DNA from 4 places in the Streptomyces sp. NPDC001514 genome. Region 2 is predicted to be linked to each of the others. Evidence: riboswitches for the same ligand, from Rfam matches in the RefSeq annotation. Region 2 holds a riboswitch; each other region holds the start of a gene.
What was found. Region 2 has a riboswitch for cyclic di-AMP ahead of ACWCXB_RS19420 (transglycosylase family protein). Riboswitches for the same ligand answer to the same signal wherever they lie in the genome.
Positions count from the first base shown of each region.

Region 1: another riboswitch for cyclic di-AMP. It lies ahead of ACWCXB_RS17530 (NlpC/P60 family protein); the one in region 2 lies ahead of ACWCXB_RS19420 (transglycosylase family protein).
Region 3: another riboswitch for cyclic di-AMP. It lies ahead of ACWCXB_RS34515 (M23 family metallopeptidase); the one in region 2 lies ahead of ACWCXB_RS19420 (transglycosylase family protein).
Region 4: another riboswitch for cyclic di-AMP. It lies ahead of ACWCXB_RS08265 (M23 family metallopeptidase); the one in region 2 lies ahead of ACWCXB_RS19420 (transglycosylase family protein).

Region 1 is NZ_JBSFHO010000015.1:5,585-13,206, forward strand. It holds gene pcrA (DNA helicase PcrA) at 8-2,455, opposite strand; cyclic di-AMP (ydaO/yuaA leader) riboswitch at 2,688-2,852, shown strand; gene ACWCXB_RS17530 (NlpC/P60 family protein) at 2,851-4,023, shown strand; gene ACWCXB_RS17535 (hypothetical protein) at 4,203-5,513, opposite strand; gene ACWCXB_RS17540 (hypothetical protein) at 5,856-6,209, opposite strand; gene ACWCXB_RS17545 (NlpC/P60 family protein) at 6,467-7,522, shown strand; gene ACWCXB_RS17550 (LuxR C-terminal-related transcriptional regulator) at 7,581-7,622, opposite strand, start outside.
Region 2 is NZ_JBSFHO010000017.1:43,297-50,918, forward strand. It holds gene ACWCXB_RS19410 (cytochrome P450 family protein) at 1-284, shown strand, start outside; gene ACWCXB_RS19415 (transglycosylase family protein) at 434-1,396, shown strand; cyclic di-AMP (ydaO/yuaA leader) riboswitch at 1,678-1,844, shown strand; gene ACWCXB_RS19420 (transglycosylase family protein) at 1,849-2,511, shown strand; gene eno (phosphopyruvate hydratase) at 2,872-4,158, shown strand; gene ACWCXB_RS19430 (FtsB family cell division protein) at 4,238-4,702, shown strand; gene ACWCXB_RS19435 (DUF501 domain-containing protein) at 4,746-5,273, shown strand; gene ACWCXB_RS19440 (Ppx/GppA phosphatase family protein) at 5,385-6,299, shown strand; gene ACWCXB_RS19445 (NAD(P)/FAD-dependent oxidoreductase) at 6,658-7,622, shown strand, end outside.
Region 3 is NZ_JBSFHO010000051.1:18,156-25,777, reverse strand. It holds gene ACWCXB_RS34525 (MerR family transcriptional regulator) at 39-788, shown strand; gene ACWCXB_RS34520 (PP2C family protein-serine/threonine phosphatase) at 1,108-2,280, shown strand; cyclic di-AMP (ydaO/yuaA leader) riboswitch at 2,512-2,647, shown strand; gene ACWCXB_RS34515 (M23 family metallopeptidase) at 2,659-3,717, shown strand; gene ACWCXB_RS34510 (PrsW family intramembrane metalloprotease) at 3,932-5,269, opposite strand; gene trmB (tRNA (guanosine(46)-N7)-methyltransferase TrmB) at 5,417-6,193, opposite strand; gene lhgO (L-2-hydroxyglutarate oxidase) at 6,432-7,622, opposite strand, start outside.
Region 4 is NZ_JBSFHO010000005.1:110,973-118,594, forward strand. It holds gene ACWCXB_RS08250 (STM4012 family radical SAM protein) at 1-1,120, shown strand, start outside; gene ACWCXB_RS08255 (STM4011 family radical SAM protein) at 1,146-2,039, shown strand; gene ACWCXB_RS08260 (SGNH/GDSL hydrolase family protein) at 2,000-2,791, opposite strand; gene ACWCXB_RS08265 (M23 family metallopeptidase) at 2,970-3,989, opposite strand; cyclic di-AMP (ydaO/yuaA leader) riboswitch at 3,992-4,152, opposite strand; gene ACWCXB_RS08270 (alpha-galactosidase) at 4,485-6,587, opposite strand; gene ACWCXB_RS08275 (tyrosine-protein phosphatase) at 6,755-7,570, shown strand; gene ACWCXB_RS08280 (DUF6126 family protein) at 7,593-7,622, opposite strand, start outside.

The sequences.
Region 1 (7,622 bases), on a different contig from region 2:
GCCGCTTCTACAGCTTGTCGACCGGCGCGTACCGCAGCAGCAGCCGCTTCGGCTTCGCGTCCCCGAAGTCGATCGTCGCCTGCGCATCCGAACCCGATCCGGTCACCGCCATCACGGTCCCGAGGCCGAACTGGTCGTGCGTGACCCGGTCCCCGACGGCCAGGGCGATCACCGGCTTGTCCGCCGTGCGCCGCGTGGCGAAGCCCGACGGGCCGGACCGCGACCGCGAGGACGACAGCGAGGACGTGATCCCGGACGTCGGCCCGGCCGGAGCGGCCATCGGTCCCGTCCGCTTCCACTGCATGTGCGCGTCCGGGATCTCCTCCAGGAACCGCGACGGCGGGTTGTACGCGGGCTGGCCCCACGCGCTCCGCATCGACGACCGCGTCAGGTAGAGCCGCTCGCGGGCGCGCGTGATGCCCACGTAGGCGAGGCGGCGCTCCTCCTCCAGCTCCTTGGTCTGCCCCAGTGCCCGCATGTGCGGGAAAACGCCGTCCTCCATGCCCGTGAGGAACACGACCGGGAACTCCAGGCCCTTCGCCGTGTGCAGCGTCATCAGCGTGATGACGCCGGTGCCCTCTTCGTCCTCGTCGGGGATCTGGTCGGAGTCGGCGACGAGCGCGACCTGCTCGAGGAACTCGGCGAGCGTGCCCGAGCCCTCCTCGGCACCGCGCTCCTGCTCGAACTCGAGCGCGACCGCGGCCAGCTCCTGGAGGTTCTCGATACGCGTCTCGTCCTGCGGGTCCGTCGAGGCCTGCAACTCGGCGAGATACCCCGTCCGTTCGAGCACGGCTTCCAGGACCGTCGCCGGTCCAGCGCCCGATTCGACGATCGTGCGGAGCTCCTCCATCAGCGTGTTGAACCGCTTCACGGCATTGGCCGACCGGGCCGCCATGCCGTACGCCTCGTCCACGCGCCGCAGCGCCTGCGGGAAGGTGATCTTCTCCCGCAGCGCCAGCGCGTCGATCATCGCCTCCGCGCGCTCACCGATGCCGCGCTTCGGGACATTGAGGATGCGGCGCAGCGGGACGTTGTCCTCGGGGTTGGCGAGGACGCGCAGATACGCGAGCACATCGCGGACCTCCTTGCGCTCGTAGAAGCGCACTCCGCCGACGACCTTGTAGGGCAGGCCGACGCGGATGAAGATCTCTTCGAAGACACGGGACTGGGCGTTCGTCCGGTAGAAGACCGCGACATCGCCGGCCTTGGCCTCGCCCGCGTCCGTCAGCCGGTCGATCTCGTCGGCGACGAACTGCGCCTCGTCGTGCTCGGTGTCCGCGACATAGCCGGTGATCTGGGCTCCCGCGCCCGCGTTCGTCCACAGGTTCTTGGGGCGGCGGCTCTCGTTGCGCTCGATGACGGCGTTGGCGGCGGAGAGGATCGTCTGCGTCGAGCGGTAGTTCTGCTCCAGCAGGATCGTCGTCGCGTCCGGGTAGTCCTCCTCGAACTGGAGGATGTTACGGATCGTGGCGCCGCGGAAGGCGTAGATCGACTGGTCGGCGTCGCCCACGACGCACAGCTCGGCAGGGTCCAGGTCCTCGTACCCCGTGCCGACCAGCTCACGCACCAGCGTGTACTGGGCGTGATTGGTGTCCTGGTACTCGTCGACCAGGACATGGCGGAACCGTCGACGGTAGTGCTCGGCGACGTCCGGGAACGCCTGGAGCAGGTGGACGGTGGTCATGATGATGTCGTCGAAGTCCAGCGCGTTGGCCTCGCGCAGCCGGGCCTGGTACATCCGGTAGGCCTCGGCCAGCGTCTTCTCGAAGCCGTCGGCGGCCTGGTCGGCGAAGGTCTCCTCGTCGATCAGCTCGTTCTTCAGATTCGAGATCTTGGCGCTGAAGGACTTCGGAGGGAACTTCTTCGGGTCGAGGTCCAGGTCACGGCAGACCAGCGCCATGAGCCGCTTCGAGTCGGCCGCGTCGTAGATCGAGAACGACGACGTGAAGCCGAGCTTCTTGCTCTCCCGGCGCAGGATGCGGACGCAGGCGCTGTGGAAGGTGGAGACCCACATCGCGTTGGCGCGCGGGCCGACGAGGTGCTCGACGCGCTCCTTCATCTCGCCCGCGGCCTTGTTCGTGAACGTGATCGCCAGTATCTGGCCGGGGTGCACATGCCGGGTCGCCAGCAGATGGGCGATCCGGTGGGTCAGCACCCGCGTCTTGCCGGAGCCGGCACCGGCCACGATGAGCAGGGGTGAGCCCGTGTGCACGACGGCGGCACGCTGCTGCTCGTTCAGCCCCTCGAGCAGCGCGGCCGGGTCCACGGCGGGGCGCGGCGCACCGTCCCTGTAGTACGCGTCCCTGGCCGGGGGCACGTCGAACTTCCCCTCGAAGAGGTCGTGCGGGACCTCCTCGTGGGGCGCGTGCTCGTCGTGCTCGGGCGGCGGGGGCTCCTCCGAGGCCGAGGTGCGCTGGAGGTCCGCCAGGAAGCTGTCGTCAAAGAGGCTGCTCATCGCTCTACGAGTCTAGGCCGCCCCACCGACAGCCCGCCGCCGCCTTCACCACAACCGGATCCAACACGTTCCGTAATCGGGCACTTACGGTACGAATGCGGCACGACGGCGACACGCCAAGGTCACGAAAATGTATCGGGCATATCGAACATCGACCTTCACAGCGGCACCACAGTTTGGCTAGCGTGCTCGCCCAGGCAGCCCGTTCCCTCAACGGCGACCGACGCCGATCGGGCCGCCCACGCCGAATCCGACCTTCCCGCAAGGGAGTTCGGAACCGGGGACCCATCATGCACAACCGGGGTGAATCGGACCGTGCTCAACTCGGCCCGTAGGACAGCCTTCCGTTCCGTCCGAACCCGACAGCTAACCCGGTAGGCGGTCCACGGAAGGAGATGCCGGCCTTGGCGTCGCATCGCAAGACGCGCCAGCGTACGTATCCGCGTACGAAGTCCCCCGCCGTCGGGTTCACGACGGCCGCCCTCGCGGGCGTCACCCTCCTCTCCACCCAGAGTGCCCAGGCCGACCCGAGACCCAGCATCGAAGAGGTCCAGAAGAAGGTCGACGACCTCTACCGGCAGGCGGGCACCGCGACCCAGCAGTACAACCGGGCGAAAGAGGAGACCGCGCAGCAGCGCCGCGAGGTGGACACGATCCTCGACGATGTCGCCAAGCGCACGGAGTCGCTGAACGAGGCCCGCCGCACGCTCGGTTCGTACGCGGCCGCGCAGTACCGGACCGGTGCGGTCACGCCGACCGCCGCGTTGCTCTTCGCCGACAGCCCACAGGCGTACTTCGACCAGACCCATCTGATGGACCGGCTCTCCGACGAGCAGCGCGGTGCCGTCGCCGACTTCGAGGCACAGCAGGCGGAGGCCGCGAAGCAGCGCGCCAAGGCGACCGAGAGCCTGGAGACGCTGACCACTTCCCAGCAGTCGCTGCGCACCAGCAAGGAGCAGGTGCAGAAGAAGCTCGCCGAGGCACGGACGCTGCTGTCGCAGCTGACCGCCGAGGAGAAGGCGCGGCTCGAGGCGCTGGAGCGGCAGCGGGAGGAAGAGGCCCGCCGCCAGGCCGAGGCGAAGGCCAGGGCGGAGGCGGAGGCCAAGGCCGAGGCGGAGCGCCTGGCGGCAGAGCGCGCGCAGCAGGAGGCGCAGAACCAGGACACGGGGACCAGCACAGGGACCGGGACGAGCACCGACACCTCCGCCGGGACCTACGCCGCCAAGGCCGAGAAGGTCCTCGCCTTCGCCCGCGCCCAGATCGGCAAGCCCTACGTATGGGGGGCGACCGGCCCCAGCTCGTACGACTGCTCCGGCCTCACCCAGGCCGCCTGGAAGGCGGCCGGCGTCGACCTGCCCCGCACCACCTGGGACCAGGTCAACGTCGGCCAGCGCGTCGCCACGAGCGATCTCCTCCCCGGCGACCTGGTCTTCTTCTACGACGACATCAGCCACGTCGGCATCTACATCGGCGACGGCATGATGATCCACGCCCCCAAGCCGGGCACGAACGTCCGCGAGGAGTCGATCTACTACATGCCGATCTACGGGAGCGTCCGCCCCGCGTAGACCGCATGGACGCCTGTAGGGCCTCGTTCGAGTGGGCCTTTTCTCATCGTTCTGTCCTTCGCTCGTCCGGTTGGACAGGGCGATGAGAAGTCAACTCTCCGGGAGAACAGCGATCGGCGCCGCCGGCACGACCCGCACCCTTGGCAGGTGGTGCGGGCTGCGGGACCGGCCGTAGCCGATCACGACGGGCCGGGGGGCAACTGCTCGTCGATGTGGTCCTTGCTGTAGCCGAGCCCTTCACCGATCGCCTTGTAGCGGGTGCGCTGGACCTCGGTGACGGTGATCTCGCACGTACAGAGAATGTGCAGGAGCAGGCGGAAGCCCAGGTCGGGGTCGACGGACGTGACCACCTCCTCCAGTGCCGTCACGGCGGTCCGAACCGTCGCGGCGCCGGTGTTCGCAGTCCTGTCCGTCAGCTTCGGGGCCACCTGCCGGACCTCCGCCAGCACCGCCTTCGCCGACTCCGTCCTGGCGGGCGAGACGACGGAGGTGTAGACGGGGTCGACTTTCTTCAGGTGCTCTCTGCACACCTCGGCGACCTGCCGGAGCCATGTCCGGCCGACGGCGTCGAACTCGTCGGTGTTGTTCCACCGCCCCGACGCTGCCCGCCACAGTGCCGTGACCGCGTCGTCGGACAGTGCGGAATCCAGCAGCCGTTGCACGTCTTCCAGCAGCACGGCCGCGTACGAGCCCGGGACGTACCCAAGGTCGCCACGGGCGATGCTCTCGATGTTCTCCCGCACGGTGCCCTCGTACTGCCACCCTGTCCCGAAGAACACGGCCGCGAGCAGCGGCAGACCGAAGCGGCCGAGCGCGAAGTCACGCCGGCTCGGGTCGATGGGCGGCCACCGCACATTCAGATCTTCGTAGACGGCGGCTGCGGGGTAGGCCAGCCGGTCACCGATCGTCAGCAGCCGGTCGTACTGGTCCTTCCCGACCGGCAGGGAGTACGCCTTGGCGGCGCGCAGGAACAGGCGCAGGCCGAGGTCGGCGTCGACCTGGTGCACGATCCGGCGCAGCGCCGCTGCGATGTCCGTTACCGCGACAGCGCGTTCCAGTCCGGCTGCGGCCTGGTCGATCTCCGCCGCCACGGTTTCGCGCAACTCCTCCTCGGTCACCACCGGTCGCACCTCATCCAGGACTTTGGCCTCGACCGGATTCAGCTCTCGTGTCCGCGGCGGGCACACGTCCGAGATGCGGCGCAGCCACGCGCGCATGTTCATGCCGTCTTCGACCGGGTCGAAGCACCTTCGTACGGCGGCCAGCCACACGGCGTGGATCATGCTGTCCGGGAGCGGGGAATCCAGCAGTAGCCGTACGTCCTTGCCGAGCTGGTCGTCCTCGTCCTCTTCGGCTGCCTTCTCGGCGAGGGCGAGCACCACCGGTCCGTCGAGGCTGAGAGTCGTACGGGAACACAGCGTTTCGGCAAGGCCGCTGAACCCGAAATCCGCCCCGAAATCGTAGTAGTACAACTCGCGCGGCTGAGTCATGACAAGCCTCCTGCGGAGGCACGGGCACCCCTCGTCGTGAGGGATGCCCGTGTCCACCACTACTCGTTCACATGGTCACTTCTTGGGGAGCGGGTAGGGCGTCAGTCCACCAGGTCCGGCCAGACGTTGAAATCCCTGTCGTCGACGACGTCCTCACCGAGGCCGAGCTCGTCCCCGAGCGCGAGGTAGCGCTCGTAACGGGCCTCGCTGATCGGCACGAAGTACCCCTTCAAGGCCCGTAGGCTTGTTGCGGCGTGAGGGTTTACGCGACCGGCCCGGTCACGTCCACAGCGTCGCAATGCTGTGCCATCCCGGGGGACAACCCCCGGACCCCCGGCCGGATCACGTCCACAGCGTCGCAATGAAGATGTTCGCCACCGTCAGGCCGCCCACCGCGGCGAACAAGCCCTTCCCCACCTTCTCCTCGTCCCGCTTGACGTAGACCAGAGCGAGGATCACCACCAGCACCGCCAGCTTGACGCCGACCTTGAGGTTGTTGACCGCCTGGTCGTCCGCCTCGTTCAGCCCCACCAGTGCCACGCCCGTGACCAGCATCGTCAGGGCACCGTGCAGCATCGCGGGCGTGAAGCGTGCCGTTCCCTCGCCCATCGCCTTCATCTGGGTCAGGAAACCGCCCAGCAACGCCGCGATGCCGATGATGTGCAGGGCGACGAAGACATTGATGAGTACGTCCATAGCACCGGAGCCTAGCCTTGCGGTCCGAAAGCGACCCTGGCGGTCCGACTCCCGCCAATAACGGTCATGGCACCACTTCGCCGCGCTCCGCAGGTTTAGCGTCCTCCCCCAGGTGACCGAATCCCCACCGCCGCCGCGTATCCGGGCGGCACGCCGGCCACCACGCCGATGGATCCGGCGGTGGACCGCTTCCCCTGTGCGGCCCGCCGCCGGACCCGTACGGCATGACCTGCCGGACTCCGGAAGGACTGGCCCTCGTGGCAGCGCACCGCAAACCCAAGCAGCGCACCCTCAGCGGCCCCGCCGCGCGTACCGCCCTCACGCTCGCGCTGGCCGGTGCCGCGAGCGCCACCGTCTTCGACGGCTCCGGGTACGCGGATCCCCGCCCCACGCCCGAGCAGCTGAAGGCCAAGGCCGACAAGCTGTACCAGGAGGCGGAGGAGGCCACCGAGAAGTACAACGGCGCGAAGGAGGCCGTCGGCCGGGCCCGTGAGTCGCTGGGCGAGCTCCGGGACGAGGCCGCGCGGCGCACGGAGCGGCTCAACGCCTCCCGGAACGCCCTCGGTTCGATCGCCACCGCGCAATACCGCGCGGGCGGGCTCGACCCGTCCGTACAGCTCGCGCTCTCCGCCGACCCCGAGAACTATCTGGCCGGGGCGGAGCTGGCCGAGCGGGCCGGGGCGCGGCAGGCCGCCACGATCGCGGGGATCCAGCAGCAGGCGCGGGAGTTGGCCCAGCTGCGCACGGAGGCGGGCGAGCGCCTGGCCGCGCTGGAGGCCCGGCAGGTGGAGCTGGCCCGGCACCGGGCGACGATACGGACGAAGCTCGCCGCGGCCGAGAAGCTCCTGGCGCAGCTCACCCCCGATCAGCGCGCCGCCTACGCCGGCCAGGACGGGACCCCGGCGTCCCGGGCCGACCGGGACGCCGCCCGCACCACGCCCGGCGCCCCGGTCGCCGCCCCCAACTCCCGTGCGGCGCAGGCCGTGGCGTACGCGTACGGGGCGCTCGGCAAGCCGTACGTATGGGGTGCGACCGGGCCCTCCGCGTACGACTGCTCCGGGCTCACCCAGGCCGCCTGGCGCTCGGCGGGCGTCTCGCTCCCCCGCACGACGTACACACAGATCAACGCGGGCCGCAGCGTCCCCCGCTCCCAGCTCGCGCCCGGTGACCTGGTCTTCTTCTACTCCGGCATCTCGCATGTGGGGCTGTACATCGGGGGCGGGCAGATGATCCACGCCCCGCGGCCGGGCGCGCCGGTCCGGATCGCGCCGATCGACCAGATGCCGTTCGCGGGCGCGACCCGGGTGGCCTAGTACTGCAAGTGCGCAGGCCGCCCACCAGGACCCGAAGGCCGTCGGGCGGGCAGCGCCGTCAGACGAGCCGACGCGCCGTCGCCCACCTCGTCAGCTCGTG
Region 2 (7,622 bases):
TCGTCCTCGCGGCAGCCGACCGCGACCCGGACCGGTTCCCCGACCCGGACGTCCTCGACCTCGCGCGCCGGGACAATCAGCACCTCGGGTACGGGCACGGCATCCACTACTGCCTCGGTGCGCCGCTCGCGCGCCTGGAGGGGCAGACCGCACTCGCGGCGCTGCTGACCCGTCTGCCCGACTTGCAACTTGCGGTGGATCCGTCTGAATTGCGGTGGCGTGGGGGGCTCATCATGCGCGGATTGCGCACTCTGCCCGTTACGTTCACCTCCGAATCCAACTGACGGTCCGTCAAATCTGTGACTTTCACGTGATCTCCGCTGCATCGACTTGTGACTGACGTTCGAATGCGGCTACGTTCACGGTCAACTCGGGACTCCTCGGTCCCCTGGGGGCTCACCCGTCCCCTGCAGTCACACGGAAGGCCAACCGCATGCTCTCCGGGAACGGTCGACACCGCCGCCCCCGCCAGGCTCCCGCCCTCGTCGTCGCAGCAGGCGTGACCGGATCCGCCATCGCCATCCCGCTGCTCGGCGCGGGTTCCGCTTCCGCCGCCGACGCCGCCACCTGGGACCGCGTCGCGGACTGCGAGAGCGGCGGCATGTGGAGTGCCGACCTCGGCAACGGCTACTACGGCGGACTGCAGTTCTCCCAGGACGCCTGGGAGCAGTACGGCGGTACGGCGTACGCGCCGCGCGCCGACCTCGCCAGCCGCTCGCAGCAGATCGCGGTCGCCGAGAAGGTCCTCGCCGCGCAGGGTCCGACGGCGTGGCCGAGCTGCGCCGTGATCACCGGCCTCGCGGCCGGCGGGGGCAAGGCCGACCCGGGTGTGACGCCCGGCACCGCCAAGAGCGACACGACCGGCTCGCAGGACGACGAGGTGGACCCGCCGTCGTTCGGCGACGGGGCCGACGCCGTGACGTCGCCCTCGGCCTCGCCCGCGCCCGCGCAGTCCCAGGGCGCCTCCGGGCAGGACTCGGGCAAGACGTCCGCCGAGCCGTCCGCCACCCCCGAGTCGACCGCCCCCACCCAGGATGTGGCCAACGGCGACGGGGCCGACGCCGGTGTCGAGGACGGCTCCGGCAAGCACCGCGGCGCCCCCGCCACCAATGAGGATGAGGCGGGCAATTCGGTCAATGAGCGTGAATCTGGTCGTCATGCCTCACGAGATGACGCATCGGCACGAGACGGTGCTGCTGCGGCAGATGAGTACACCGTCCGCCCCGGCGACAACCTGTGGGCGATAGCGGACGCGAACGAGGTGCCGGGCGGCTGGCCCGCGCTGTACGAGGCGAACCAGGAGACCGTCGGCTCCGACCCCGACCTCATCCTCCCTGGCCAGAGCCTCGACCTGGGCCTCGATCAGGGCCTGGAGAAGGAGCAGTTGGAGAAGTAGTGAGGTAGCGCGCCGGAAGCGCTTCGAGTGCTTATGTCCACTTCTGTGCAAGTGAGATATGGGTCTCTTCCCGTCAACTGACGCGTTGCGCCTGCCAAGTCCGGTCATCCCGCCTCTCACCTGCGAAAACGGACATCTGTCCGCGGCGGTTAAGGGTGATTTCTCCCCGATGTTCGTCTTTGAACATCGGGGAGAAGTGCGTTTACGGTCTGAACCGTTCGCCATCGCGGGCCCCGTCGACCGTCACGCCGAATCCTGCCGTCGGTCGAAGGGAACAGTCGTCGCGTCAAGCGCCGTAGGCAGGAGCGGGGGACCCAAGGTAAGTGCCGCGTCCGCCCGATGAGGGACGGTCACGGCTTGGGGTGAAGCCGCGCGCAGGTCGCGCGGCCGGGCAACTCACTTGGCCCGAACCCGACAGCTCACCTCGTAGGCGTCGGTGAGGGGAAAACTCCATGCTGCTTTCCGGCAAGGGCAAGCACCGTCGCCCGTCCAAAGCCACCCGTCTCGTCGCGCTCGCCGGTGTCACCGGTGCCGTGATCGCCGCGCCGCTCGTGGCGGCCGGCACGGCGTCCGCCGCCACCGCCTCCGAGTGGGACGCGGTCGCCCAGTGCGAGTCCGGCGGCAACTGGTCCATCAATACGGGCAACGGCTTCTACGGCGGTCTGCAGTTCACGGCCTCCACCTGGGCCGCGTACGGCGGCACGGCGTACGCCGCCACCGCCGACCAGGCCTCGAAGGCCCAGCAGATCACGATCGCCGAGAAGGTCCTGGCCGGCCAGGGCAAGGGCGCGTGGCCGCACTGCGGCGTGGGCCTGTCCAACGCCGCGTACACCGGTGGCGCCGCCGAGGCCGCCCCGAAGCCCGCCGCGCCCAAGGCCGAGACCCCCGCCCCGGCCCCGAAGCGCGCCGAGGTCCCGACGACCCGCTCCGCCCGCCCGGCCGCCCCGGTCAAGAAGGGCGACGGTGAGTACACGGTCAAGGCCGGCGACACGCTCAGCAAGATCGCCGAGGCCGAGAAGGTCAAGGGCGGCTGGAAGAAGCTGTTCGACCTGAACAAGGACGTCATCGACGACGCGGACGTCATCAACCCGGGCCAGAAGCTCCACCTGAGCTGACGACCCGACTCCGGGACCGATCCCGGGACCGGGGCTCCCCGACCCGGCCCCCGGGACTTCCGTAGTCGCACCCAGGGGCTCCCGTAGCCCGGTGGACCCGGCGGACCACCGAGCTCCCGCAGTCCGGTGGACCCGGCGGACCACCGGCCGCACGCATCCCCGTCCCCCCCCGGCCCCCCGGCCCGGCGCACCCTTCCCCCGTATGCGCCGGGCCGGGGTTTCTGTCTGTTCCGTACCCTTTTTCGTCCCACGAGGCGGGCACCGGCTGGCCGATGCCCCCGGGCCGGATAGGCTCATGTCGCAAGGCCGAAGCGACCCTGCACTGCATGCGTCACATCTAGCGTCACATCCCAGAAGGAGATGCTCGTGCCGTCCATCGACGTCGTCGTAGCCCGGGAAATCCTGGACTCCCGAGGCAACCCCACGGTCGAGGTCGAGGTCGGCCTCGACGATGGCAGCACCGGCCGTGCTGCCGTGCCCTCCGGCGCCTCCACCGGTGCGTTCGAGGCCATTGAGCTCCGTGACGGAGACCAGAACCGCTACATGGGCAAGGGCGTGGAGAAGGCCGTCCTCGCCGTCATCGAGCAGATCGGCCCCGAGCTCGTCGGCTACGACGCCACCGAGCAGCGCCTGATCGACCAGGCGATGTTCGACCTCGACGCCACCGACAACAAGGGGTCCCTCGGCGCCAACGCCATCCTCGGCGTCTCCCTGGCCGTCGCCCACGCCGCCTCCGAGGCCTCGGACCTCCCCCTCTTCCGCTACCTGGGCGGCCCGAACGCGCACCTCCTGCCGGTGCCGATGATGAACATCCTGAACGGCGGCTCGCACGCCGACTCCAACGTGGACATCCAGGAGTTCATGATCGCCCCGATCGGTGCGGAGTCCTTCTCCGAGGCACTGCGCTGGGGCACCGAGGTCTACCACACCCTCAAGAAGGTCCTGAAGGAGCGCGGCCTCTCCACGGGTCTCGGCGACGAGGGCGGCTTCGCCCCGAACCTGAACTCCAACCGCGACGCCCTCGACCTCATCCTCGAGGCCATCAAGCAGGCCGGTTACGCGCCCGGCAAGGACATCGCCCTCGCGCTCGACGTCGCCGCCTCCGAGTTCTACAAGGACGGCAAGTACCTCTTCGAGGGCAAGGAGCGCTCGGCCGCCGAGATGACCGAGTACTACGAGGAGCTCGTCTCCGCGTACCCGCTCGTCTCCATCGAGGACCCGCTGTTCGAGGACGACTGGGCCGGCTGGAAGGTCATCACCGACAAGCTCGGCGCCAAGGTGCAGCTGGTCGGCGACGACTTGTTCGTCACCAACCCGGAGCGCCTCGCCCGCGGCATCGAGGACGGCGCCGCGAACGCGCTGCTGGTCAAGGTCAACCAGATCGGTTCGCTGACCGAGACCCTGGACGCCGTCGAGCTGGCCCAGCGCAACGGCTTCAAGTGCATGATGTCCCACCGCTCCGGCGAGACCGAGGACGTCACCATCGCCGACCTGGCCGTCGCCACCAACTGCGGCCAGATCAAGACCGGCGCCCCGGCCCGCTCCGAGCGCGTCGCCAAGTACAACCAGCTGCTGCGCATCGAGGAGATCCTCGACGACGCCGCGGTGTACGCGGGCCGCTCGGCGTTCCCGCGGTTCAAGGGCTGACACCCCCGCTTCCGTACGTCCCCGCACCCGGTCCCGTACCGTGTGCGGGGACGTACGTACGTAAAGGGGAGGCGCGCACATGGCCCGGGACCGGTTCTCCACCGCGACCCGACTGCGGCTGCTCGGCGAGCAGACCGCCGCCCGCGTCTACCGCTCGCAGAACCGCCGCCAGGCCCGCCGCTCCCGGCTCACCGGCCGGGCGGCCTTCCTCGCCCTGGTGGTCTGCTCGCTGATCGTCGCGCTCGCGTACCCGATGCGGCAGTACGTGTCGCAGCGGAACGACATCGCCGAGCAGGAGCGGCTGGCCGACGCGGCCCGCGAACGTGTGGAGCGGCTGCGCGACGAGAAGGCGCGGCTCCAGGACGACGCGTACATCAAGCGCCTGGCGCGCGAGCATCTGCACATGGTCCTGCCGGGCGAGACCGCCTACACCGTGATCGACCCGCGGGCCGGTGAGCAGCCCCGCTCCGAGGAGGGCGGCACCGACCGGCCCTGGTACTCGAACGTGTGGGACGGCGTCGACCACGCCGACGCGGGCCGCTAGCCAAGTAACGAAAACGAACGAAGAGACGTACGGACACATACACATGGACACGCCCCCTCCCACGACCGAGCACACCCCGCCCACCGAGGCGGACATCGCCGCGTTCCAGGAGCAGCTCGGCCGCCCGCCGCGTGGCCTGCGCGCGATCGCCCACCGCTGTCCCTGCGGCAACCCGGACGTGGTCGAGACGGCCCCGCGGCTGGAGGACGGCACGCCGTTCCCGACGCTGTACTACCTGACCTGCCCGCGGGCGGCGTCCGCGATCGGCACGCTGGAGGCGAACGGCGTCATGAAGGAGATGACGGAGCGCCTGAAGACCGACCCCGAGCTGGCGGCGGCGTACCGGGCGGCGCACGAGGACTACATCGCGCGCCGCGACGCGATCGAGGAGCTGAAGGGCTTCCCGAGCGCGGGCGGCATGCCGGACCGTGTGAAGTGCCTCCACGTCCTGGTCGGCCACTCGCTCGCGGCGGGGCCGGGGGTGAATCCTCTCGGCGACGAGGCGATCGCGATGCTGCCGGAGTGGTGGGCGAAGGGGCCCTGCGTCTCGCCCGGCGCGGACGAAGCCTGACAGTTCCCCCGCCCCTCGCGGTGCCGGGCACGCTTTCAGCCCGGCCGCCGTTCGAGGGCGGACGCCCGGGCCGCCCGGACGGTAAACCGGTCACCACACCAAGGAGCCACCATGACCCGCGTCGCCGCCGTCGACTGCGGCACCAACTCCATCCGTCTGCTCGTCGCCGACGCCGACCCTGCCACCGGGGAACTGACCGAGCTCGACCGCCGGATGACCATCGTCCGCCTCGGCCAGGGCGTCGACCGCACCGGCCGCCTCGCCCCCGAGGCGCTGGAGAGGACCTTCGCCGCCTGCCGCGAGTACGCCGAGGCCATCAAGGCCCACGGCGCCGAGAGGATCCGCTTCGTCGCCACGTCCGCGTCCCGTGACGCCGAGAACCGTGACGAGTTCGTGCGCGGCGTCCTCGACATCCTGGGCGTGGAGCCGGAGGTGATCAGCGGGGACCAGGAGGCCGAGTTCTCCTTCACCGGTGCCACCAAGGAGCTGCCCGGCCATGAGGAGCGCCTGGTCGTGGACATCGGCGGCGGCTCGACCGAGTTCGTCGTCGGCCACGAGCACGTGGAGGCCGCCCGCTCCGTGGACATCGGCTGCGTACGGCTGACCGAGCGGCACATCCACAGCGATCCGCCGGCGCCCGCCGAGGCCGCCGCCGTCCGCGCCGACATCGCCGCCGCGCTCGACCTCGCAGAGGAGACCGTGCCGATCCGCGAGGCGCAGACCCTGGTCGGTCTGGCCGGTTCGGTGACGACGGTCGCCGCGATCGCGCTGGGCCTCGAGGAGTACGACTCCTCCGTCATCCACCACTCGCGGATCTCGCGGGAGCAGGTCGCCGAGGTGACCCGGCGGCTGCTCTCCTCCACGCACGACGAGCGTGCCGGCATCCCCGTGATCCACCCGGGCCGGGTGGATGTGATCGCCGCCGGGGCGCTGGTCCTGCTGGAGATCATGGAGCGCATCGGCATCGATGAGGTCGTGGTCAGCGAGCACGACATTCTGGACGGAATCGCCTGGTCGATCGCCTAGCGCGGTCCCGTGGCAAAAAACTTCGTGAAGTTCTTCACAAGGAAAAGGGCCCGGCTGGCCGTCGAAAGTGCCCTTCGACGGCCCTCCGGGCCTGCTTTTGTGTCCAACTCGGCCTGAGCGCCCACGGTCCGGCATGCGCCGGCCGCGCTACGTACACGTGGAACAGGGCAGTGGTTCACCTTCATTGCGCCGGATGGGGCCAGCTCAGACGGCCTTGACAACGTTCGCCGTTACATTGTGGTTCCCTGACCGCGCCATGACCTCGGTCACGTGGGCGGCGGAGTGTAGCAGAGGGTTCGAAGGTGCTTGTGAAGGGGCTCACGAGCGACCCCTCCTAGGGGGGTGGATACTCGATGGCATGAGCACCACGGAGCGTCCCAGGATCCTCGTAGTAGGCGGTGGGTACGTAGGCCTGTACGCAGCTCGTCGCATTCTGAAGAAGATGCGGTACGGGGAGGCGACCGTCACGGTCGTCGACCCGCGGTCGTACATGACGTACCAGCCCTTCCTCCCCGAAGCCGCCGCCGGCAGCATCTCGCCGCGGCACGTCGTCGTCCCGCTGCGACGCGTGCTGCCCAAGGCCGAGGTACTCACCGGCCGGGTCACCACCATCGACCAGGACCGCAAGGTCGCCACGATCTCGCCGCTCGTCGGTGAGGCCTATGAGCTGCCCTTCGACTACCTGGTGATCGCGCTCGGCGCGGTCTCCCGCACCTTCCCGATCCCCGGCCTCGCCGAGCAGGGCATCGGTATGAAGGGCATCGAGGAGGCCATCGGCCTGCGCAACCACATACTCGAGCAGCTCGACAAGGCCGACTCGACGACCGACGAGGAGGTCCGCCGCAAGGCGCTGACCTTCGTCTTCGTGGGCGGCGGCTTCGCCGGCGCGGAGACCATCGGTGAGGTCGAGGACCTGGCCCGCGACGCGGCCAAGTACTACAAGAGCGTCAAGCGCGAGGACATGCGTTTCGTCCTCGTCGACGCCGCCGACAAGATCCTTCCCGAGGTCGGCCCGAAGCTCGGCAAGTACGGCAAGGAGCACCTCGAGGCCCGGGGTATCGAGATCTACCTCAACACCTCGATGGACTCCTGCGTCGACGGCCACGTGGTGCTGAAGAACGGCCTGGAGGTCGACTCCAACACCATCGTGTGGACCGCCGGTGTGAAGCCGAACCCGGCGCTCGCCCGCTACGGCCTCCCGCTCGGCCCCCGCGGCCACGTGGACACCGCCGCCACCCTCCAGGTGCAGGGCACCGACCACATCTGGGCCGCGGGCGACAACGCCCAGGTCCCGGACATGGCCTCGCGCCGCGCCGGTGTCGA
Region 3 (7,622 bases), on a different contig from region 2:
TTGACCTTTACGTAACGTCAAGTTCTAGCGTGAAGGGCATGGAGTGGTCGATCCAGGAAATCGCCAGGAAAGCCGGTACGACGAGCCGCACGCTCAGGCACTACGGAGAGCTGGGGCTGCTCGTGCCGAGCCGGATCGGCAGCAACGGCTACCGCTACTACGACCAGGACGCCCTGATCCGGCTGCAGCGCATTCTGCTGCTGCGCGAGCTGGGGCTCGGGCTGCCGGCAATCGCGCAGGTCCTGGAAGGACAGCGGGACACGGCCGCCGCCCTGCGCACCCATCTGAGGCTGCTGGAGCAGGAGCGGGAGCGCATCGGGCGGCAGATCGCCTCGGTGCGGACCACTCTCGACCGCACGGAGAGAGGAGAGGAACTCATGGCGGAAGAAGTCTTCGACGGCTTCGACCACACCCAGTACGAGGAGGAGGTCACCCGGCGCTGGGGCCGCGACGCGTACGAGAAGGGCGACCGCTGGTGGCGCTCGCTCAGCGCGCAGGAGAAGCAGGCCTTCCAGGACCGGCAGGCCGGGATCGCCCGTGACTTCGGGCAGGCGCTCAAGGACGGTTTCGCACCGGACAGCGACGAGGCGCAGGCGATCGCACAGCGGCAGGTCGAGTGGCTGTCGGTGACGGTCACGCCGACGAAGTCGTACGTCATCGGGCTCGGCGAGATGTACGTCGCCGACCCGCGCTTCACGGTGAACTACGACCGGCACGAGGAGGGCACGGCGGCGTTCGTGCGCGACGCGATGAAGGTGTACGCGGAGCGCAACCTCAGCGACGACTGAGGCCCGTACTCCTGACCAGGTCACCAGGAGGGCCCCCTGGTGACCGTCGGCTCGGACCGTCTGCCCTGTCGCCGCGGTACCGGCCGGCCGCCCGGGACGTAGCCCGGTTGGCCGACGGCGATTCGCCGCGCGGCCCGGCTCCGGCCAGCCTGGGTGGGGCGCGGTAGGTCCGCATCCGTGGGGCGGACCGGGCAGGAGACCTTTGGTGGGGCAGCGAGCAGGCGACAGCGACGACGGCATCGACGACGGCATCGACGACGGCATCGACGACGGCATCGACGACGACAGCGTCGGCGACGGCCCCGCGGGCGACGGCCGGATCGGCGACGGCCCCGCGGGCGACGGCGGCATCGGCGATGGCAGCGTCGGCGACGCGCCGCGTCGTGACGGCGGCCGCCGGATCGTCGGGGTGCTGCCCGTGCTGCTCGTCATCGGCGGGATCTTCTTCGATCTGGCCACCCCGGCGTCGTACACCGCCTCTCCCCTCTTCGCCGCGTCGCCGCTGGTCGCCGCGCCCTTCTTCGCCCTGCAGTACACCGTGCTGGCCGGCGTCGCCGCCGTCGCGGCGGAGGCAGGACTGCAGGTGTACAACGGCACGGTCACCGAAATCCCGTCGGTGACCGAGCTGCTGACCGTGGTCACCGTCGCCGTGCTGGCCCTGTTCATCAATCGGATCGTGCGCCGCGGCAGCGCGCGCCTCGCCTCCGCGCGCGTCGTCGCGGAGGCCGCCCAGCGGGCGGTACTGCCCTCGCCCGCCGAGCGGATCGGCGGCCTGCAGGTCGCCGCGCGGTATGAGGCGGCGCAGGCGGACGCGTTCATCGGCGGGGACCTGTTCGCCGTGCAGGACACTCCGTACGGGGTGCGGCTGGTGGTCGGGGACGTGCGGGGGAAGGGGCTGAACGCGGTCGAGGCGGTGGCTGTCGTGCTCGGGGCGTTCCGGGAGGCGGCCGAGCAGGAGCCGTCGCTGGAGGGGGTTGCGCGGCGGCTGGAGCGGGCGCTGGCGCGGGAGGGCACGAGACGCTCGGGGCTCGATGTGTTCGAGGGGTTCACCACCGCCGCGCTCGCCGAGATCCCGATCGGCGACGGACGTGTGCGGGTGGTCAACCGGGGCCATCCGCCGCCGCTCGTGCTGCGCGCGGACGGCGTGCTGGACATCCTGGAGCCGAGCGAGCCCGCGCTGCCGCTTGGCATGGGTGATCTCGGCGCCTGGCCGGACCGGGTGGACGAGGCGGCGTTCCCGGCCGGGGCCACGCTGCTGCTCTACACGGACGGGCTGTCAGAGGCGCGCGACGCGCACGGCGTCTTCTACGATCCGCGCCGGCGGCTGGGCGGCCGTATCTTTCCCGGCCCCGAGGAACTGCTGGACGCGCTCGTCGCCGACGTGCGGCGGCATACGGGCGGTGCGACGACGGACGACATGGCGCTGCTGGCGGTAAGCCGGCCGGGGGAGCGGGAGCCGAAGCGACGCCGGACGATGCCGGTGGTTCCCTGAATCGCGACGGAACGTAATCGAAAGGGAGCCCTCCGCATAACATTTGATGCACCGTCAGAATTGGTGGGGTGGGTGTGGTGGGGTCAACTCGCCCGATTCCCCCCTCTTGTGGCCGGAAAGTCCAGGCCAATATCGTTAATGATCACTGGGAACAGCTTGGAATAGGACCCCGGTGTCTATTAACGTTCGATAACGCAGCGCGGTCGTCCCAGCCGTCGCAAGAGACGGCACCGTGCGCACGCGCCGAATCCCGTAAGGGAACCGGGGAACCACCAATTGGGGTGAATCGGGCACTTCGCGGTGCTCGTAGGAGACCTTCCTGCTCCGAACCCGTCAGCTAACCCGGTAGGCGAGAAGGAAGGAAAGGAGCACGCCTCCGTGGCGTCCAACGAGCCTGCCCTCCAAGAACCTCCCACCACAGAGTGGGTTCCCACCGCAGAGTGGGCTCCCGCCGCCGGGACGGAGGAGTGGAACCCGACCGAGGAGTCAGTCCGCCCGGTCCGTGGCAGGCACCGCGTCGTCAAGCAGCGCAACGGACTCGCCCGGAGCTCCACCGTCCTCGGAGTCGGCGTCATCGCCGCGGTCGGCGCGGGCGGCATGGCCACCGCGCAGGACAAGCCCGCCGTCTCCATATCCCTTCCCGACACCATCACGGACAACCTCCCGGACGCCAAGTCGCTGCCGGGTGTGGGCTCCCTGATGTCGGACGAGTCCGACGAGCAGGACGGCAACCGGAACGAGGCGCCGCTCACCGCGCTCTCCGTCGCCGACACGGCGTCCGCCGAGGGCGGCGAGGAGAGCGCCACCGGCGCGGGCGAGGCGCTGCGCGCCCGCATCCTCCAGCAGGCCGAGCAGCAGCAGGCCGAGGCCGACGCCGAGGCGAAGGCGGCCGCGGAGAAGGCAGCTGCCGAGAAGGCTGCGGCGGAGGCGAAGGCCCAGCAGACCGAGGCCGAGGCCGCGGCCGCGGAGGCGAAGCGGCTGGCCGAGGAGGAGGCGGCGCGCAAGGCGGAGGCCGAGCGGCTCGCCAAGCTCGCCGCGAGCTACTCGCTGCCGACGTCCTCGTACACGATCACCTCGACCTTCGGCCAGGCCGGCTCGATGTGGTCCTCCGGGTACCACACCGGCCTCGACTTCGCCGCGCCCACGGGCACGCCGACGAAGGCCGTGCACGGAGGCACCGTCAAGTCGGCGGGCTGGTCCGGGTCGTACGGCTACCGCATCGTGCTGGAGCTCGAGGACGGCACCGAGGTCTGGTACTGCCACCTGTCGTCGATGACCGTCGGCGTGGGGCAGACGGTCACGACGGGCGAGACGATCGGACGCGTCGGCGCGACCGGCAATGTCACCGGCCCGCATCTGCACCTGGAGGTGCACACGGCGGGTGGCGACGGAGTGGACCCGGCGGCGTGGCTGCGGGACAAGGGCCTCAGCGTCTGAGTCGTCGACTCGTCGTTTCGCTGAATCGCTGATTGGCTGATTCGTCGGTTCGCTGTACGACTCTCGGCGTTCGCGTTTCGCGTTCCCGTTCGCCTTCACGCTTCGCTTTGACGTTCACATCGGCTGCGCCCACTCCCGGGCGTCCCCTCATGCTCGTACGACCCGGCAGCCCCGGCAGCCCTGGCGGCACCCCCCCGACGCCAGGGCTGTCGGTCTATCCCCGGTACGGGTTGTAGCCCCCGTAGTCCCGGTACGGCGCAGGCGCCGGCAGCCAGACCCCGCCCGCCGCCTGGACCGCGTACACGAGGGCCGGGGACGCCACGTGCTTGCGTTGCCAGAGGTGGTGGAGCAGTTCCTGCTCGCGGGCCACGAAGTCCGGGCCCGCCGTGCCGCGGTGGGCGCGGTGGCGCAGGAAGGCCAGGGAGGTTGCGAAGGCCTCGTACTCGGACACGGCGCGGGCGGCCGCGGGCCCGTGGGTGCGGCCCGCCATGTCGCGTGCCATCGTGCGCGCCCGCATGGAGGAGAGGGCGAGCGGCTCGGCGGGGGAGAGCCAGCCCGCCGCGGCGTACGCGGGGAGCTGGGTCGCGACCGTACGGAGCTCACGCTGCCGGGTCCAGACCGCCAGCCAGGTCAGCAGTCCGAAGGCCGGCACCATGAACGCCGCGTACACCGCGTAGAAGCCCCACGGGCCGAACACCCCCGAGCCGTTCCACAGCGCATGCATGCCCATCGCCATCGCGAGGCCGAGCAAGGGCAGCGCGGTCCTGCGGAACCTCCTGCGCCGTGCCGTGATCGCCGCGACGCCGAAGCCGATGCCCGTCAGCACCGTGAAGAGCGGATGCGCGAACGGCGACATCACGATCCGTACGAAGAAGGTCGCCGCGGTGACGGATGCGAAGCCGGAGTGGCCGAACTCCTGGTCCTCACCGAAGGCGTTGCCGAGATAGAGGATGTTCTCGGTGAAGGCGAAGCCGGTCGCGGTGAAGCCGGCCACGACGACGCCGTCGACGATCCCCGTGAAGTCCCCTCGCCGGAAGCGGAAGATGAGCAGGATGGCGGCCGCTTTGGCGCTCTCCTCCACGATCGGGGCGACGACGGTCGCGCCGATCGTGTCCGCGGACGTCGGGTCGGCGGTCGCGGTGGCTATCCACTGGGTCGCGAACGAGTTCGCGATGATCGCCACGAGCGCGGCCGCGCAGGCGCCCCAGGCGAAGGCGAAGAGCAGGTTCCGCCAGGGGCCCGGCTCGACGCGGTCCAGCCAGCGGAACGCCGCCATCAGCAGCGGGACCGGCAGCAGGGCGAGACCGAGGCCCACCAGAAAGCCCTCGGTGCCGGTCTGCTCACGCACCAGCGCGAGGATGACCAGGCCGGAGAGGGCGAGCAGGGTGACGAGGATCCCGGCGCGCAGGGCCTTGCTGCGCCAGAGGGCGCGGCTCGGCCGGTAGCGCCATTGCGCACGCGCCGGCACGGCGTCGAACAGCGGCTGTTCGTCGCACGCCGGGACGGCGGGGTGTGGCGCCGCCGGTTGCGGCTGCGGGGACCAGTCGGACACGCGACGACCCTAACGAGGGGCACTGACAGTGCGCGACGGGGTTACGCGACAGCGTTACACGGCCGGCGCTACACGGCCGGCGTTGCATGACCGGCGCGAGGCCGGCGCTTCGTGGCGGGCCGGCCGGCTGGTGTCGGCGCGGCGCCGTTACCGTGCCCTGCGGCGGAACAGCAGGTCGTGCACCACATGCCCCTTGTCCAGGCCCTGCCCCTCGAACCGGGTCAGCGGCCGGAAAGCGGGCCGGGGCGCGTAGCCGCCGTCCACCTGCGTGTTCTCGAAGTCGGGGTGCGCGGAGAGGACCTCGAGCATCTGCTCGGCGTACGGCTCCCAGTCGGTCGCGCAGTGCAGCACCGCACCCGGCTTCATCCGGCCCGCGGCGAGCGTGAGGAACTCGGGCTGGATCAGCCGGCGCTTGTGGTGGCGCTTCTTGGGCCATGGGTCCGGGAAGTACACGCGGAGGCCGTCGAGCGCGTCCGGGGTGAGCATCTCGCGGAGCAGAATGATCGCGTCACCGTTGGCCACGCGGACATTGGTGAGGCCCATGCGGTCCGCGAGCCCGAGGAGATTTCCCTGGCCCGGGGTGTGCACGTCCACGGCGAGGATGCCGGTGCCGGGATCGGCGGCGGCCATCTGAGCGGTCGCCTCGCCCATGCCGAAACCGATCTCCAGGACGACCGGCAGCCCGTCGAACATCTCACCGAGATCGAGGGTCCGCAGCCCGTCGATGTCCAGCCCCCATGTGGGCCACAGCCGCAGCAGCGCCTCGCCCTGCCCGGCGGTCACCCGGCTCCGGCGTGGCTGGAAGCTGCGGATCCGGCGCTCATGGTGCGACCCGGCCGGATCGGCGGCGGGTCCGCCCGGGAACCGCGGCTCGCTCTTGGCCCGGGGTCCCTTGGTGGTGACGTTCTCGAACTCAGACACAATGCCCCGATTGTACGGCGCGGGCGGGGGAGCACGGGGGGCGCCGATATGCGGCTCCGCCGCGTGGGCTCGCCGCAGGCGACCGAGGCTCACCGGGCGGCGGCGCCCGGCGGCGTGTGGGCAATGGGCGGCCGCGCCGCAGGGGGCGTGGGGGCGTCAGGCCCCACCCGCCAGGAGGGCCAGCGCCCGCCTCGCCACCTCGCGGGCAATGGGCGGCCGCGCCGCAGGGGGCGTGGGGGCGTCAGGCCCCACCCGCCAGGAGGGCCAGCGCCCGCCTCGCCACCTCGCGGCCGATCGGAAGGGACGCCGTCGCCGCCGGGCTCGGTGCGTTGAGGATGTGGACCGTGCGAGGGGCCTCCTTGATCAGGAAGTCGTCCGCAAGGGTCCCGTCCCGAAGCACCGCCTGTGCCCGCACCCCCGCCGCCACCGGCCGCAGGTCGTCCTCCGTCACCGTGGGCAGCAGCCGACGCACCGCCTGGGTGAAGGCACGCTTCGAGAGAGAGCGGTGCAGCTCACCCGCTCCGTACCGCCAGTGGCGGCGAGCGATCCGCCAGGACCCGGGCCAGCTCAGCGTCGCCGCCAGTTCGCGCGGGTGGACCGTTGACCAGCCGTATCCCTCGCGCGCGAGCGCCGGCACCGCGTTCGGACCGACGTGGACGCCGCCCTCGATGCCCCGGGTGAGATGCACGCCGAGGAAGGGGAAGGCCGGGTCGGGCACCGGATACACCAGCCCGCGCACGAGCTCGGGGCGCGCCAGCTCGTAGTACTCCCCCCGGAAGGGGACGATCCGCATGCCGGGCTCGTCGCCCGCGAGCCGCGCCACCTCGTCGCAGTACAGCCCCGCGCAGTTCACCAGGGCCCGCGCCCGGACGACCCTCCCCCTGCCTTCGGCGGGGGAACCCCCAGAGGACGTACGCACCGCGACGCCCCACGGGCGCCGGTCGACAGCCCGGACCTCCTCGCCGTAGAGGACCTGCGCGCCCGAAGCGCCCGAGCTCTCCGCAAGCTGCGCCGCGACCGCCCCGAAGTCGCACACCCCGGTCGTCCCGACATGGATCGCCGCGACACCCCGGACCTGCGGCTCGTACTCCGCGATCTGTGCGGGGCCCAGCTCGCGCACGGGAATCCCGTTCTCCCTGCCGCGCTGCACGAGGGCGTGCAGCCGCGGCAGCTCCTCGCGCTCGGTGGCGACGATCAGCTTTCCGGTGACCTCGTGCGGAATTCCGTACTCCGCGCAGAACTTGACCATCTCCGCCGCGCCCTGCACGGCGAACCGCGCCTTCAGCGATCCCGGCCGGTAGTAGATCCCGCTGTGGATCACTCCGCTGTTCCGCCCGGTCTGGTGGCGCGCGGGGCCGGACTCCTTCTCCAGCACCATGACGGAGGTGCCGGGCGCGGCGCGCGTCAGGGCGTACGCCGTCGACAGACCGAT
Region 4 (7,622 bases), on a different contig from region 2:
GCGTTACCTCGACGCGCTGGAGCGGCAGGCGGTGGCCGTCCGAGACGCGCTCGGGGACTCGGACCCGGTGCGGTTCGCCGCCGCGGCCTTCGGAGGTGGCACGCCCACCTTCCTCACGGCCGGGGAGCTTGAGCGGCTCTGCGACATCGCGGAAAAGCGGATGGGCGCGGATCTGCGTGCTGTGCCGCTGTCGGTCGAGACCTCCCCGTCGACGGCGACGGCCGACCGGCTCGCCGTGCTCGCCGAGCGTGGCACGACCCGGGTGAGCATCGGTGTGCAGAGCTTCGTCGACGAGGAGGCGAAGGCCGCGGTGCGCCCGCAGCGGCGCGCCGATGTCGAGGCCGCGCTGGCCCGGATCCGGGAGGCCCGGGTTCCCGTCCTCAACATCGACCTCATCTACGGCATCGACGGACAGACCGATACGACCTGGCGCCGTTCGCTCGACGCCGCGCTCGCCTGGCGGCCCGAGGAGCTGTATCTCTATCCGCTCTATGTCCGTCCGCTGACCGGCCTCGGCCGTTTCGCGGGCCCGGACGCCGACACGGCCTGGGACGCCCAGCGGCTGCGTCTGTACCGGCAGGGCCGTGATCACCTCCTGGCCCAGGGCTACGAACAGGTGTCGATGCGGATGTTCCGCCGCACGGACGCGCCTGCGCAGGGCGCGGACGACTACGCCTGCCAGACCGACGGCATGATCGGTATCGGCTGCGGAGCCCGCTCGTACACCTCCGGGCTGCACTACTCGTTCGACTACGCCGTCGACATGCGCCAGATACGCGCGATCATCGACGACTACACGCGAGCCGAGGACTTCACACGTGCCGAGGTGGGCCGGCGGATGGACGACGACGAGGCACGCCGCCGCCATCTGCTGCAGTCGCTACTGCAGGCGCGGGGGATGGTGATCGCGGAGTACCGGGCGCGGTTCGGCAGCGTCCCGTCCGACGACTTCCCCGCCGAGCTCGCCGCGTTCGCCGGGCGCGGCTGGCTGGAAGAGCCGGAGGGAAGCGACGGGTTGCTGCGGCTGACCCCGGAAGGGCTGGCGTACTCGGACGCGCTCGGTCCCGAGCTGTTCTCGCCCGGTGTACGCGCCGCGATGGCCGCGTACGAGCTCAAGTGACGGAGTACGGAGCGGTGAGCGACGCGTGGATCTGACGATTCTGTACCGGGGGCCGCTCGCCTCCTGCGACTACGACTGCCCGTACTGCCCGTTCGCCAAGCGCCGCGACAGCAGGGAACAGCTGCGCGCGGACCGGGCGGCGCTGGAGCGGTTCGCGGGCTGGGCGGCGGAGCGGACGGACGACCGGTTGTCGGTGTTGTTCACTCCGTGGGGCGAGGGCCTGGTCCGCTCCTGGTACCGGCGCACCCTGGCCGGCCTGTCGCAGCTTCCGCACATCCGCAGGGTTGCCATCCAGACCAATCTGAGCTGCCGCACCGACTGGCTCGCGGACGCCGACACGGACACTCTGGCGCTGTGGTGCACGTATCACCCGGGCCAGACGCCGTACGACCGCTTCCTCGGCAAATGCGGTGAACTGACCGACCGGGGTGTCCGGTTCAGTGTCGGGATCGTCGGCTTCGAGGAGCATCTGGAGCACGCCCGCCGGCTGCGGGCGGACCTTCCGCCGCATGTCTATCTGTGGGTCAACGCGGCTGAGGGGCGCACGTACACCGAGGGTGAGGCCGCCCGCTGGACGGCCCTCGACCCCCTCTTCCCGTACAGCCGCCATCCGCACCGCTCGGCCGGGCTGCCGTGCCGCACGGGCGAGTCGGTGATCTCGGTGGACGGGGACGGGACGGTACGACGCTGCCACTTCGTCCGGGCCGAGCTCGGCAATCTCTACGACGGCTCGTACCGGACGGCGCTGCGGCCCCGGCCGTGTCCGGTCGCTGTCTGCGACTGCCACATCGGGTACGTCCATCTGGAGTCGCTGCCGCTGTACGACGTGTTCGCCGGCGGGGTCCTGGAGCGGATCCCCGCCGCCGCGAACGGGAGGGGTCAGAGCGGGAGCAGATCAGGACGCTTCGGCTCCACGTGATCGCCGGAGGACTCGCCCCGCAGCCGCCGGCCGATCCACGGTACGAGGTACTCGCGCGCCCAGTGGATGTCGTCGCGCCGGACCTCGAGCGTGCCGCGCGGCGGCAGTGGGGGCCACGGCTGGTCCGGGTCGGCCGGCACGTCGATGCCGAGGACCTGGGCGGCGCGGAGTGCGACGCGCGTGTGGCCCTCGGGCGACAGGTGCAGCCGGTCGTCGTCCCAGGCGCGCCTGTCCTGGACCGACTTGAGCGACCAGAGGTCGAGGACCGGGCAGTCGTAGCGGTCGGCGATGGCGCGGACGTGCGCGGTGTACGTGGCGATCTTGCCGCGCAGATGGCGGAGCACGGGCACGCCGCGGGTGTCGAAGCCGGTGGTCACCATGACGGTGCCGACGGCGTCGGTGAGGTCGGCGACGGCTCGTTCGAAGCGCTCGGCGACGTCGTCGGGGTCGGTGCCGGGGCGGATGATGTCGTTGCCGCCCGCGCAGAACGTCACGAGGTCGGGGGCGAGTTCCTTCGCGCGCGGGACCTGTTCCGCCACGATCTGATCGAGCAGGCGGCCGCGTACGGCGAGATTGGCGTAGCGGAACGTGTGCTCCGGTACGCGGTCGTCGAGCAGGACCGCGAGGCGATCCGCCCAGCCCACGAACTGACCCTCGGGTCCGGGGTCCCCGACGCCCTCGGTGAAGCTGTCACCGATCGCCGCGAACGACCCGAATGCGCCATTTGTTCTTGATCTCGAATCGTCTGCCACGTCGAGACATCATTCACGGCGGGAAGTGACCTACGCCACCGTAGGGAGGGGTTGACGGGGCGTGAGATAGACCACCTGGTCAGTTTCCCGCCCAGCGGGAATACGGCGACACAAAGTCGTCCGCCGCCCCCCTTGGTCAGGTCGGGGGGCGGCGGACGCTACTGACGTTACGTCAGGTTCAGAGGGCGACGCCGTGCTGGCGGAGGTACGCCAGGGGGTCGATGTCCGAGCCGTAGTTCGGAGTGGTGCGGATCTCGAAGTGCAGGTGCGGCCCGGTGGAGTTGCCGGTGGAGCCGGAGAGGCCGATCTGCTCCCCGCCGCGGACGCTCTGGCCGGACGAGACCGAGAGGGAGGAGAGGTGGGCGTACTGCGAGTACGTGCCGTCGCTGTGCTGGATGACGACCTGATTGCCGTACGCGCCGGCCCAGCCGGCCGAGACGACGGTGCCGGGGCCGACGGACTTGACGGAGGTGCCGGTGGCGGCGGCGAAGTCGAGTCCGGTGTGGTAGCCGCTGGCCCACATGGCTCCGGCGGTGCGGTAGGCGGTGGTGATGGTCGAGTTGACCGGGGCGAAGTAACCGGAGAAGTTGCTCTGCGGGGCGGGGGCCGCGGCAGCGGCACCCGCGGGAGCCTGGGCGGTGCCCGAACCGGACTCGGCGCGCGCCTGCACGCGCTCGGCCTTCACGGGAGCCTCGGCCTTCGCCTTGACCTTGGCAGGAGCCTCGGCCTTCGCGGGGGCCTTAGTCTTGACCTTGGCAGGAGCCTCGGCCCGCACCTTCGTCTTCGCCTTGGCCGGGGCCTCGGCAGGGGCCTTCCCCTGGACCTTGGCGCCGAGCGCGAGCTTGAGACCCGGGTGGATCAGCGACGGGTTCTCACCGACGGCCTCGCGGTTGTCCGCGTACAGCTTCTTCCAGCCGCCGACGACATCCTGCTCCGCGGCGATCTTCGACAGGTAGTCGCCCGCCACGACGGTGTAGGTCGTGGCGGCCTTACCCGTCTTCGGCGCCTCGGGGGCGGCGGCCTTCTGGGCGACGGCGGCGACATGCTCAGGGGTCACGGTGGGCGCGGACGTGTCCGCTGCGTGCGCACCTGCGGCACCGATGAGCGGGAGCGCGATGGCGGCACCACCCGTGCCCGCGGCGACGAATCCGCGCGTGATCGGGTTGGTCCTCGGACGGCGATGCTTGCCCTTGGGCATGGCGAATTCCTCTCCGGCGCCTACGAGGTGAGCTGTCGGGTTCGGACTGGAGATGCCCGGTCGCGCTTTCACGCGACTTGACCCCTAGCCGTCCGGAACTCCGGAGCGGCGATCTACCTGGGTCCCCCGCTCCTGCCACGCGTGGGGTGGGTGCTTATTCCGGTCGGCGGCAGGATTAGGCGGTCCGACCGGATTGCGGCGACCGTAAGCGAGCAAATCGACGGGAACAAGCCTCCCCAATGACCCGGCATTCACCCAGGCCATATCAACAGGGATTTCCCGGTCACCCTCCGTCGATTACGGACCTCTGATTTCCTTACGGGCAACGGAGATTGATGAGGGGACACGGCAACAGACCGTCACGAATATGATCCCGCTCACGCAACGAGGCCTATCTCCTTTGCAACTGGTGCGTGTTCCACTAAAGCGTCCAATACGGACAGAAGCCTCATTAGGTGCGTTTATCGGCTAGATCTGGCTCAGCAGACGGAAAGGTCAGATCCGGCTGGTCCGGCGCCTCAGCCGCAGCACCACCGCGTCGAGATCACCACGCAGCCCCGTGTCCATTCCGTGATGCAGCAGCACCGCACCCCGGTACACGGTCTCCGTGTCCAGGCACTCGTACGCCGCCGCCGGATCGAGCCCGCGCAGCCTGAGCGCCGGCGGCCGCTCCCCGTAGTGCTGTGCCTGCAGCCACGCCAGGACGACGACCTCGTCGCCGCGTACGTACTGCACGGCGCTCAGCCCGCCCCCGGGCGGCCGCAGCCGGTAGAGCTCGCCGTGCTGCACGACCGGCCTGATCCTCTTATAGAGATCCACCCAGCCGCGGGCCTCGGCCAGCTCGTCCTCGCTCCATCGCGTCAGGTCACCCCCGACGCCCAGCACCCCGGCCATCGCACTGACGAAGCGGAAGCGCAGGGAACTGACCCGGCCATTGAGCTGCACATTCGGGCTGTCCGTCACCCAGGCTGCCATCACCCGGGCCGGATGCACCTGCCCGAAGCCGTGCTGGATGGCCAGCCGGTCCAGCGGATCGGTGTTGTCGGAAGTCCACACCTGATCCGTACGGGAGAGGATCCCCAGATCGATCCGGCCGCCACCGCCGGAGCAGGACTCGAAGGCGACGGTCGGGTGCGCCGCCCGCAGCCGGTCCAGCAGGGCGTAGAGCGCGTGCACGTGCTCGATCCAGAGTTTCTGGGGGTACGGCTCGCCCGGCCAGCCGGAATCCGTGAAGCAGCGGTTGAAGTCCCACTTCACATAGTCGACGGGGGCCGAGGACAGCAGCCCGTCCAGCTGCTCCCAGAGGTACTCCAGGACATCCGCGCGGGCGAGGTTCAGCACCAGCTGGTTGCGGAACTCGGTCCGGGCCCGGCCCGGATGGTGCTGGACCCAGTCCGGGTGGGCGCGGTAGAGATCACTGTCCGGGTTGACCATCTCCGGCTCGACCCAGATCCCGAACTGCATGCCCAGCGCGTGCACTTCGTCGGCGAGCGGCTTCAGCCCCTGCGGGAAGCGGTCCGGATTCGGCGTCCAGTCGCCGAGCCCCGCCCGGTCGCTCGTGCGCTGCCGGAACCAGGCGTCGTCCACGACGAAGAGCTCGACCCCGATCCCGGCGGCCCGGCGCGCCAGGGCCCGCTGCTGGTCCTCCGAGATGTCGAAGCCGGTGGCCTCCCAGGAGTTGTAGAGGACCGGCCGGGAGGCCCGCGCGTCCGGAATCACGTGCGCCAGCTGCCAGGCGTGCCAGGCCCGGCTGGCCCCGCCGAAGCCCTTGTCGGTCCACAGCCCGGAGAAGACGGGTGTGGTGTACGCCTCACCGGGCGCGAGGAGCAGCAGCCCGGAGTCGTCGTATCCGGCGCCGCCGCTGATCTGCACCTGGCCGTCGGGCAGGTGCTGTACGGCGATCCGCCATGATCCCGACCAGCCGAGCGCGCAGCCGTACACCTCGCCCCTCTCCTCGGTGGCCTCGCCGTCGTCGACGGCGACCCAGGGGAGGTGCTGATGCCCGGTGTGCCCCCGGCGCGAGCCGAGCACCTTCTCGCCGTACGTGAGCTCCGACCGTACGAGCAGGGACTCGGCGGCCCAGCGGCCGTGCAGCTGGGAGAGCCGGCGCCGGTCGCGGCGCGGCAGCGTCCATACGGCGGCGTCGGCGCGCAGCAGCTCCAGGGCGGGCCCCTCCCCCACGTGCGCCACCGTGACCCAGCGCTCGATCACGTCGGAGTCGTCCCTCATCCGGTAGTGCAGGGTCAGCGCGAGGCCGTGCAGGGGGTCGCCGAAGCGCAGCCGCAGCTCGTCACCGTCCACCTGTGCGTCGTCGTAGCGCCACTCGGTGCCCCGCACCGCTTCCGTACGTACGGAGAGGGCGGGCCGCACGAATCGGGGTCCGCCCTCGACCGGATACTCCTCGTGCCCGTCGAGCTGCGACTCGAACGGCCAGTAGGGCGGGAGGGGCCGGGCCGCCAGGGCCTCGGCGTCGGCCGGTCCGATCCGGGGTCCCCAGTGGAGATGGAGGAGCTCGTCGCGGTCGGTGATCTGCAGCGCGTAGCTGCTCGTGCGCCCGGACAGCAACCAGATGCGCCCCTTGCCGACCGGTTCGATCATCCCAACCCCCAGATTCGCGCAAGTCCGAACATCATCGGCCGGAACGCAGCCTGGAGGCAACGCTCTTGCCGCGACAGCCGAGATGATTGCCTGAGGAATCGATGTCGTAGGGTCGGAGCGCGCCATCGTCGGCGAGCAGTGCCGACCGCAGACACGGAGGAGCCCCCGTGACGCAGCAGCTGCCCCAGACCCCGTCGACCGAACCCGAGCTCGCAGGGGTGCGCAACTTCCGGGACGTGGGCGGACTGCCGACCATCGACGGGCGCCGGGTTCGGCACGGACGGCTCTTCCGCAGCGGCCACCTCGCGCATGCGACCGAGAGCGACGCCGCTTTCCTCGCGTCGCTCGGGCTCCACACGATCTTCGACTTCCGCAACGCCGCCGACCACAAGTTGGAGGGCCCCGACGTCGAGCTGCCCGGCGTGCGGAACGTGAACATCCCGCTCAGCGACCCCGCCGAGGGCGCCGAGTTCTGGAAGATGGTCCGCGACGGCGACCTCGCGCAGCTCAGGTCGATCCTCGCCGACGGGAAGGGGGCCGGCCGGATGTCCGCCTCGTACCGAATGATCATCAAGGAGCGGACGGCCGAGCACAGCCGGGTGCTGCACGCGCTGGCGGAGGACAGCGTTCCGGCACTGATGCACTGTGCAGCGGGCAAGGACCGCGCGGGCCTGTCGATCGCGGTCTCGCTGCTGGCGGTGGGCGTCGAGCGGGATGCCATCGAGGCCGACTACCTGAAGTCGAACGACCCGCACCGCCGCTACAAGGTGCGCCGCAGCGACAACGCGCCCTCGGGGTACTCGCCGGAGGTCATGGAGCTGCTCAGCCCGCTGTTCGACGCCCGGGCCGATTATCTTGCGGCGGCGTTCGAGACGATCGAGGAGACCTGGGGCGGCACCGAGCGCTACCTCTCCGAGGGCCTCAGGATCTCGCCCGAGACGCGTGAGCGGCTGCGTGAGCGGCTGCTGGACGGCTCGGTCTGAGTCTCCCGTTCACCGTCGGGGCTCACTGACCGCCGACGGTGAACAGCAGGTA